DNA from 4 places in the Bradyrhizobium sp. 956_D2_N1_4 genome. Region 1 is predicted to be linked to each of the others. Evidence: predicted binding sites of a transcription regulator. Region 1 holds the regulator's gene; each other region holds the start of a gene.

What was found. The regulator LexA, encoded in region 1, represses DNA repair genes until DNA is damaged. The targets are predictions, from matches to a motif close to TGTTCNNNNTGTGTTCNG.
Region 2: the regulator LexA is predicted to act here: its motif matches at 1,040-1,057, upstream of uvrA (excinuclease ABC subunit UvrA).
Region 3: the regulator LexA is predicted to act here: its motif matches at 779-796, upstream of AB7535_RS16385 (single-stranded DNA-binding protein).
Region 4: the regulator LexA is predicted to act here: its motif matches at 792-809, upstream of AB7535_RS43640 (ribonuclease T2 family protein).

Annotation. Positions count from the first base shown of each region.
Region 1 is NZ_CP197237.1:3,646,483-3,648,680, forward strand. Features, by position in the region: gene AB7535_RS17100 (molybdopterin molybdotransferase MoeA) at 1-316, shown strand, start outside; gene lexA (transcriptional repressor LexA) at 493-1,194, shown strand; gene AB7535_RS17110 (hypothetical protein) at 1,402-1,677, shown strand; gene AB7535_RS17115 (hypothetical protein) at 1,870-2,198, shown strand, end outside.
Region 2 is NZ_CP197237.1:3,494,575-3,496,772, reverse strand. Features, by position in the region: gene uvrA (excinuclease ABC subunit UvrA) at 1-943, opposite strand, end outside; gene AB7535_RS16410 (outer membrane protein) at 1,248-2,003, opposite strand; gene AB7535_RS16405 (outer membrane protein) at 2,149-2,198, opposite strand, start outside.
Region 3 is NZ_CP197237.1:3,489,310-3,491,507, reverse strand. Features, by position in the region: gene AB7535_RS16390 (outer membrane protein) at 1-499, opposite strand, end outside; gene AB7535_RS16385 (single-stranded DNA-binding protein) at 950-1,453, shown strand; gene AB7535_RS16380 (DUF2306 domain-containing protein) at 1,656-2,054, shown strand.
Region 4 is NZ_CP197237.1:9,202,678-9,204,875, reverse strand. Features, by position in the region: gene AB7535_RS43650 (hypothetical protein) at 1-87, opposite strand, end outside; gene AB7535_RS43645 (hypothetical protein) at 271-732, shown strand; gene AB7535_RS43640 (ribonuclease T2 family protein) at 855-1,574, shown strand; gene AB7535_RS43635 (23S rRNA (adenine(2030)-N(6))-methyltransferase RlmJ) at 1,754-2,198, shown strand, end outside.

The sequences.
Region 1 (2,198 bases):
CGTGTCATCCTACGTTTGCGGCTTCCTGTTCATGGTGCCGTTGATTCGCGCGCTTTCGGGCCGTTCGATGATTCATCACCGCCGCGAACGCGCGGTGCTCGGCCGCGATGTCGGCGCCAACGACCAGCGCGAGGATTACCTGCGCGCACGCCTCGAGCTCCGCGATGACGGCACGCTCGTCGCCCTTCCGGTCAATCACCAGGATTCCTCGCTGCTTGCGAATCTCGCTGCGGCACAGGCACTTCTCGTGCGCGCGCCATTCGCGTCGAAGGCCGAAGCCGGCACGCCTTGCGAGGTCTTGCGGCTGCCCGTCTGAGCGCTTCGTTCGCGTGCGTTCCGCGAACTTTGTCGCGTTCACGGTAAATTAAGCAGTTGCGGAACATGTATCGAACATATAGTGTCTGTTCATGATTTGTTTCGAGAATGTAGCGGCTTACTGCTGAATTCAGCGTCTCGGAATCGAACGACATCAACCGGGGGATTTTGGTCGAGATGTTAACGCGCAAACAATACGAGCTCCTGCGGTTCATCAGCGAACGGCTGAAGGAAAGCGGCGTGCCGCCCTCCTTCGATGAGATGAAGGACGCGCTCGACCTGCGCTCGAAATCGGGCATCCATCGCCTGATCACTGCGCTCGAGGAGCGCGGCTTCATCCGGCGCCTGCCCAACCGGGCCCGCGCCATCGAGGTGATCAAGCTGCCCGAGCTTCAGGCCGCTGCCGGCAGCCGCCGCGGCTTCACGCCGAGCGTCATCGAAGGCAATCTCGGCAAGGTCCGCACGACTTCGAGCCCGCCGGCGGACGAGGGCGAGCGCCCCGTCGCGGTCCCCGTGATGGGCCGCATCGCGGCCGGTACGCCGATCGAGGCCTTGCAGACCCGCAGCCACACCATCAGCGTACCGCCTGACATGCTCGGCTCGGGCGAACATTACGCGCTCGAAGTGCGCGGCGATTCCATGGTCGAGGCCGGCATTCTCGACGGCGACATGGCGCTGATCCAGCGCAACGAGAGCGCCGATACCGGCGATATCGTGGTGGCGCTGATCGACGACGAGGAGGCGACGCTCAAGCGCTTCCGCCGCCGCGGCGCCTCGATCGCGCTCGAGCCCGCCAATGCGGCCTATGAGGTCCGCATTCTGCCGCCCAACCGGGTGAAGATCCAGGGCAAGCTGATCGGGCTGTACCGGAAGTATTGATACCGGACGTGCCGGTATCGGTTATTTGGCGCCCCGCGCGCTTTCGATCGGCGGCGCCGATCCGAGATTGGAGCGGACGATTGTCCGCTTCCGCTGGATAGTCTTTCTGGTTTCGCGCAGATTATCCGGCCCCTCCTCCAGCGGTAAATCCTCGGCACGCCGCACGAAGCAGCCCTGCTTCGCGGCCTTCAGGTTCGAGGAGAAGTCATGCGCCGGATCGTTCTGAGCACAATTGCTGTGGCGCTGATCGCAGCATCAGCGTCGCAAGCCTTGGACGTACAAGCCTTGGACGTACAAGCCTTGGCCGTGCAAGCCTTGGCCGTGCAAGCCTTGGCCGTGCAAGCCTTGGCCGCGCAATCGCGGCCCCATGTCCGCAAGGACACCGCCGTAAGCGAGCAAGTCCGCAAGGCCCTCGACGCCGTCGACCAACCGTCGCGGCCGGGCTGGCAATATTCCGGCTGGTCGGCGCCTGCGGGGCGCTGACACGCGCCTGCAGAATGCAAAGGGGCGGGCTTTGTTCCTGGCGGATTCGGGAAAGTTAATGTGATTGCGGCCTGCGGCGGCGAGCCGTAGATTTGCCTACAACCCGGCAGAACGTTTGGTATTTCCACTCTGATAGAGGCCTGCGCCTCGATTAAGAGACGTGGGTCGCCATCCCTGCATGAGGAGCACCCGATGTGTGACTACAGCCTGCATGCCGTCGCGTCGCGTCCCGCCGAAGTCGGCGAGACGATCGTCACGACAACTTTCCGCGGCACCTCGACGCGCGGCTTTGCCTCCGCGGCCGATCCGACCGTCGCGGTCTGCCTGCTCCCGGGAACGGAGCTCGCCTTCGCCGACAACGTCCGCTACGACAATCGCTGGATCTGGACGCGCACCGTCAATTCGCGCGTCGGCAAGTTCGGCAAGATCGATCCGCACATTCCCGATCGCCATCATGATGCGATCGAATTCCCCGACGGCAAATCCGTGCTGGTGACGCAGCTGGTCGAAGGCCAGCGTGC
Region 2 (2,198 bases), 150 kb from region 1:
CCGGGCAGGCGCCGTAGGGATTGTTGAACGAGAATAGGCGCGGCTCGATCTCCGGAATCGTGAAGCCGGAGACGGGGCAAGCGAATTTTTCCGAGAACAGGATGCGCTCAGGCCCGCTCTTGTCGTGGATTTTTGCGGTCTTCTTCTTCTCCTCGACGGGCGCAGCCGCTGCAGGCGCATCGGCGAACTCGACGACGGCGAGGCCCTCCGCGAGCTTCAGCGCGGTCTCAAAGCTTTCGGCGAGGCGCTGGCCGATGTCGGCGCGCACCACGATGCGGTCGACCACGACGTCGATGTCGTGCGGAAATTTCTTGTCGAGCGTCGGCGCCTCCGCGAGCTCATGGAAGGTGCCGTCGATCTTGACGCGCTGAAAACCCTTCTTGAGCCATTCGGCGAGTTCCTTGCGGTACTCGCCCTTGCGGCCGCGCACGACCGGGGCGAGCAGATAGAGGCGGGTGCCTTCGGGCAGCGCCAGCACGCGGTCGACCATCTGCGAGACGGTCTGGCTCTCGATCGGCAGACCCGTGGCGGGCGAATAGGGCACGCCGACGCGCGCCCAGAGCAGGCGCATGTAGTCGTAGATCTCGGTGACGGTGCCGACGGTCGAGCGCGGGTTCTTCGAGGTCGTCTTCTGCTCGATCGAGATCGCCGGCGACAGGCCGTCGATCTGGTCGACATCAGGCTTCTGCATCATCTCCAGGAACTGGCGCGCATAGGCCGACAGCGATTCGACGTAGCGGCGCTGGCCCTCCGCATAGATGGTGTCGAAGGCGAGCGAGGATTTGCCGGAGCCTGACAGCCCGGTGAACACCACCAGCTTGTCGCGGGGAATCTCGACGTCGACATTCTTGAGGTTGTGCTCGCGCGCGCCACGAATCGTAATTGCGCGCAGGCTGGATCCCGCGTTCTGCTGTTGGCGCTTCGCCTTGATCACTTCATCCATCCGAGTTGCCCTCAAGGAATCCCAAAGGTGCGCGATCGCGCCAACAAAAAAGGCGCGCGTCGCCCGGAACCGGGATCGGCGCCGATGGGTATGGCAGCGAACGTAGGAAGAACGGGGACGGATTTCCAGTGGCGTGTGCGAATCGTCAACGGATTGTTGGCGCGCTGGCGGCATCTGGCAGGAGCAGGGCCCCCGGAACATGCGAAGGGCCGGCGCGAGGCCAGCCCTTCGTTCGCGTTTGAATGCGGATTTGGGGCAATCCGCACATGATCAGGACTTGGAGGTTCCTGAGGGAAGCTTGGTCTCAGTATTTGGCGACGACCGGGCCGCCCCAGCGGTAATTGATGCGGATCAGGCCCATGTCGATATCCTGGCCGATCCGGTCGGTGCGCGGGGCGAAGCCGCCGACGAGCGTTGCGAAGTCGGCGCTGTGATGGCCGAGGAAGACATGGTTGTACTCGCCGCCGACCGACCAGTTCTCGGCAAAGCCCCATTCCACGCCGATGCCGATGGTGTAGCCCCAGCGGGTCTGGTTGACGCTGTTGAACACCGCGGCCGGGACGCCGGGGACGAAGGTGTCGTACTTGTCGTGCGCCACCGCGGCGCCGGCCTTGCCATAGAAGAGCAGGTTGTTGACGGCGTAGCCCATCTGGCCAGTGAACAGGCCGAAGCTGTCGATCTTGGTCTGGTTGGTGAACAGCGGCAGCGCCACGCTGACATTGCTGCCCTTGAAGTCGGCCCAGTTGCCCTGGCCCTCGATGCCGAACACCCAGCGCGACTTCTGCCAGCGATAGCCGAGTTGTCCGCCGATCGTGCCACCGCCCGCATTGTGACAGCCTTCGCCAACGGCCGGATCGACAGCGACGCCGAGCGCGCGGGTCACGCCCCAGCATGCATGGGCCAGCCCGCCGCCGCCGTTGATGCCGACATAGATGCCGCTCCAGTCGTAGAGGGGAACGGCGGCCGCCGGTGCCTTGTAGATCGGGAGATCGGCGGCGGTAGCCGGCGCGACCGCGCCAAGTGCGAACAGGCTGACCGCAGCCAGCATCCACGTCTTCATGTCACGTCCCCAACTCGCCAAAACCATTCGCGGACGCCTTGCGCGCGCCTCACGACTCCAAGACGGTTGGGTGCACCCTCGCGCGAAAACAAAAAGGCCGGCGCAAGGCCGGCCTTTCGTAACGCGATGGCGTCGGAGGCGAAGATCAGTATTTGGCGATGAGGGGGCCGCCGAACCTGTAACTGACGCGGGCCG
Region 3 (2,198 bases), 160 kb from region 1:
CGCTGGCGACGTCGAAGCTGCGGTAGCGATCGCTGACGACGGCGCCGCCGCCCTTCACGTAGACCAGGACGTTGTTCCAGGCGTAACCGACCTGACCGGTAATCAGGCCGAACGCGTTGATCTTCGAACGATCGCGCAGGCCGCTGATCGCACTGATGTTGTCACCCGAGAAATCGGCCCAGTTGCCCTGGCCTTCGAAGCCGAACACCCAGTTGGCTGACTGCCAGCGGTAGCCGACCTGGCCGCCGACCGTGCCGCCGGTCGCGTTGTGGCAGCCTTCGCCTACGAGAACGCCACCGCCGATATCGACGTCCCAGCACTTGTGACTGGTGCCGCCGCCGCCGTTGATACCGATGTAGAAGCCGCTCCAGTCGTAGATGGTCGCGATCATCGGTGCCGGAGCCTTGGTGTAGGGACGCGCAGCGAGATCTGCCGCGCTTGCGGGAGCCGACAGCCCCAACGCGATTGCACCAATAGTACCAATCAAAATCTTATTCATTGCAGTCTCCCCCAGTTTCGGTCCGCTTCTCGAAGTCCCCGAAGCGGTTGATCAGGCGCGACGCCAATAAGAATCTAATTCCGAGCCAAGCGTAGCTTAGGCGGGAGGCGGAGTCCGTCTCCGGAATGCAACAGTCGGGCGGCATCTGAACTGCTTCTAACTTGATGAATGTTAAGCTGTTTCGCCGTCCTCAGGAATTCGGGGAAATTCCATTTGGCGCAGGCCGTCTTTGTGCAACGCGGTGTCGTCTTGCCAACGCAACAAGGTGAGGGGTGTCATAAGAACAAATCTGGAACGAGCCGGCCAGGGGTGCTATATGTGGGGATAAGTGGAGGGGTGACGGGCCGATCCGTCCGCGCAAGCGTATAGGGTCGCGTCAACAGGTTGCAGAGGACGCGGGCGCGTCCCGGGCCTTCTAAAATTCAGTGGCATTCGGAGTGGAGAGCGGCGATGGCGGGAAGCGTCAACAAGGTCATTCTGGTTGGAAATCTCGGCAAGGATCCCGAAATCCGCCGCACCCAGGACGGGCGGCCGATCGCGAATTTGAGCATCGCCACCTCGGAGACCTGGCGCGACAAGAATAGCGGCGAGCGCAAGGAAAAGACCGAGTGGCATCGCGTCGTGATCTTCAATGAAGGGCTCTGCAAGGTCGCCGAGCAGTACCTGAAGAAGGGCGCGAAGGTTTACATCGAGGGCGCGCTCCAGACCCGCAAATGGACCGACCAGAGCGGCGCCGAGAAGTACTCCACCGAGGTCGTGCTCCAGGGCTTCAACTCGACCCTGACGATGCTCGACGGCCGCGGCGGCGGTGGAGGCGGCAGCTTCGGCGACGAGCCGGGCGGCGATTTCGGCTCCTCCGGTCCCGTCAGCAGCGCGCCGCGCCGTGCCGTTGCCGCCGGCGGCGGCGGTGGTGGTGGCCGCAACAGCGACATGGACGACGATATCCCGTTCTGAGGCGGGCGGGGGCGCTTCGCCCCTGATGTCACCTTGCTCGCCTAGAACGACAGGATTCCTTACCAATTGATGGGCAAAGCTCGGTTTTTGCGGGCTTGCCTCATGTGCTGCCTCAGGCCTTTGACGAGGCGTGATGTGAATGATATTAACTTGATGTTAATCCTATTTACATGGGTCGGCCGTCGATCGGAGAAAGCCCTGCATGAGCGTTGCGCCGCTGCTTGAGGCCGCTCCAGCGATCCCGCTGCACGCCTTTGCCGCCATGGCCGCCTTCGTGCTCGGCCTCGTTCAGTTTGCCGCCCCCAAAGGCACGCTGCCGCACCGGACGATCGGCTGGATCTGGGTGGCGCTGATGGCGGTGGTGGCGGCCTCGTCGTTCTGGATCCATCAGATCCGCCTGGTCGGGCCGTTCAGCCCGATCCATCTCCTGTCGATCTTCACGCTGGTGATGCTACCGCTCGCGGTGTGGCGGGCGCACACCCATCGGGTCGCCGATCACCGGCGCATCATGATCATGACGTTCGTCGGCGCGCTCGTGATTGCCGGGCTGTTCACGCTGGTGCCTGGACGGATCATGCACCGGGTGATTTTCGGAGCCTAGGACGTGGTTCCATGCGGCTCATTCCGGCTTCCCTCGAGGCAGTGGTGCTGAGCTCGTAAGTCTCTGGAAAAACAGTCGGAAAAACCGCTTCCCCAGACCTCGCAAGGGTGGTTATCAGGGGGGCGATGCGCTATATGATTCCCA
Region 4 (2,198 bases), 5.6 Mb from region 1:
CGGAGGCACCGGAAGGAGATCGGCGCGTGCCGACTGGCTGGCCATCATCCCCAGGGCAAGAAAGCCCGCGGCCGCAATGATTCGCATTCCCGTTACTCCAATTGGTTGGGACCAGTTTACGGTGCCGGGAGGTCCATGAAAAGAACTGATGCCCCGCCGGCTGCGAGGTTGGGGTCAACTCTTGGCCAAGTGTTGCCGCGCTGCACTTGACCTGCCCCGGCCTTCGCGGCACCGTCCATCCTTCGCAAGACCCAGCTGTCCGGATTGCCCATGCGCGCCCTCCCCCTGAAATCGCTCCGCTTTGCCACCTTGCTTGGCCTCATGTTCGGGGCGCTGTCGCTCGGTGAGGCCAGGGCCGCCAATCCGCTGGAGCTGAACTTCTGGCTGAACGGGCCGCGCTATGACGGCGCCGTCGTCGATTGCGAGAGGGCGCTGCCGACCATCGCCACCCAGTTCTGGGAGAAGGAAAGCTCGTTCTGGAATTCCTCGTTGAAGATCACCGGCTTCGCCGCCGTTCACGAGATCGCGTTCCGGCCCTGGCAGTCTGACAACATTCCGCGCCGCTATTGCACCGGCGACGCCATGCTCAATGACGGAAAGGTGCGCAAGGTGCATTTCTCGATCATCGAGGATGGCGGCTTCTCCGGCTACGGCAATGGTGTGGAATGGTGCGTGGTCGGGCTCGACCGCAACTGGGCCTACAATCCGTCCTGCCGCGCCGCCAGGCCCTGAGGCTCGATCGAAAGGCCTGAATCGGACTGATCAGGCGCCTGACGGGCCGGCCCGAATTTTGTTCTTGAAATGTTCTTGTTGCCTGCTAGGCTGACTGCACAGTCTAGTTGAGGGGCGTCGCCATGTTTCATTTTAGATTGCATTCGTTCACCCGTCTCGTGATCTCACTGACCCTCCCCCTGGTTCTGGCCGCCGGGCTGGTCGCGCTGCCGGGCGGCGCGAAGGCCCAGGACAAACGGCAGAACGCGCCCGGCGAATTCGACTTCTATGTGCTGTCGCTGTCATGGTCGCCCTCCTTCTGCGAGGAGGCGTCCGAGCGCAACCGCGGCGGCGGCGGTGGTCGCTCGCAGATGCAGTGCAGCGGGCGGCCCTACGCGTTCGTGGTGCACGGGCTGTGGCCGCAATATGAGAATGGCTTCCCTGAATATTGCCAGCGGCCCTCGCCACGCCTGAACCGCAACATCGTCTCTTCGATGCTCGATTTGATGCCGGCGCCGGGGCTGATCTTCAACGAGTGGGACAAGCACGGCACCTGCTCCGGGCTCGACAGCCGCAATTATTTCGAGACGATCCGAAAGGCGCGCGCCGCGATCAAGATCCCGGCGGAATATCTCGAACTGTCGCAGGCCAAGACCGTGGCGCCGGGCGAGGTGGAGGAAGCCTTCATCAAGGCCAATGCGGGCCTGAGCAACGCGGCCATCTCGGTCACCTGCAACCGGACCCGGCTCTCGGAGGTCCGCATCTGCCTCAGCAAGGACCTGCAATTCCGGGCCTGCGAGGAGATCGAGCGCCGCGCCTGCCGCCGCGACCAGGTGACGATGCCGCCGATCAGAGGTGGCTAGTCCAACTGCTCATGCCCCGTACGCCGCGCCGCTTCGGCGGTGCGCTGCAGAATCGGGGCCTATGCTGCATGGGAATCCAGACCCGGGCCCTGGCCCGCAACGCTAAGAGCGTTGCAGCGCGTCCGGGACAGACGCGCATGCCGCTTTGCTCAAGCCGTGACGTAGCGTAGTCCTGTCTCATGAACTACCGTCACGCCTTCCACGCCGGAAACTTCGCCGATGTCATCAAGCACATCGTGCTCGCGCGCATCATTACTTACCTCCAGGACAAGCCGGGGGCATTCCGTGTCATCGACACCCATGCCGGCGCCGGCCTCTATGATCTCGAAAGCGACGAGGCGCGCCGCAGCGGCGAATGGCTGACCGGCATCGCGCGGCTGATGCAGGCGCGCCTGTCGAACGACGCCGTGGCGCTGGCCAAGCCCTATCTCGACATCGTTCGTGCCTACAATCCGAAGGGCGAACTCAAGGCCTATCCGGGTTCGCCGCTGATCACGCGCGGCCTGCTGCGGCCGCAGGACCGCCTCGTTGCCTGCGAGCTTGAGCCGAAGGCGCGCAAGGCGCTGATCGGTGTGCTGCGCCGCGACGAACAGGCGCGCGTGGTCGATCTCGACGGCTGGGTCG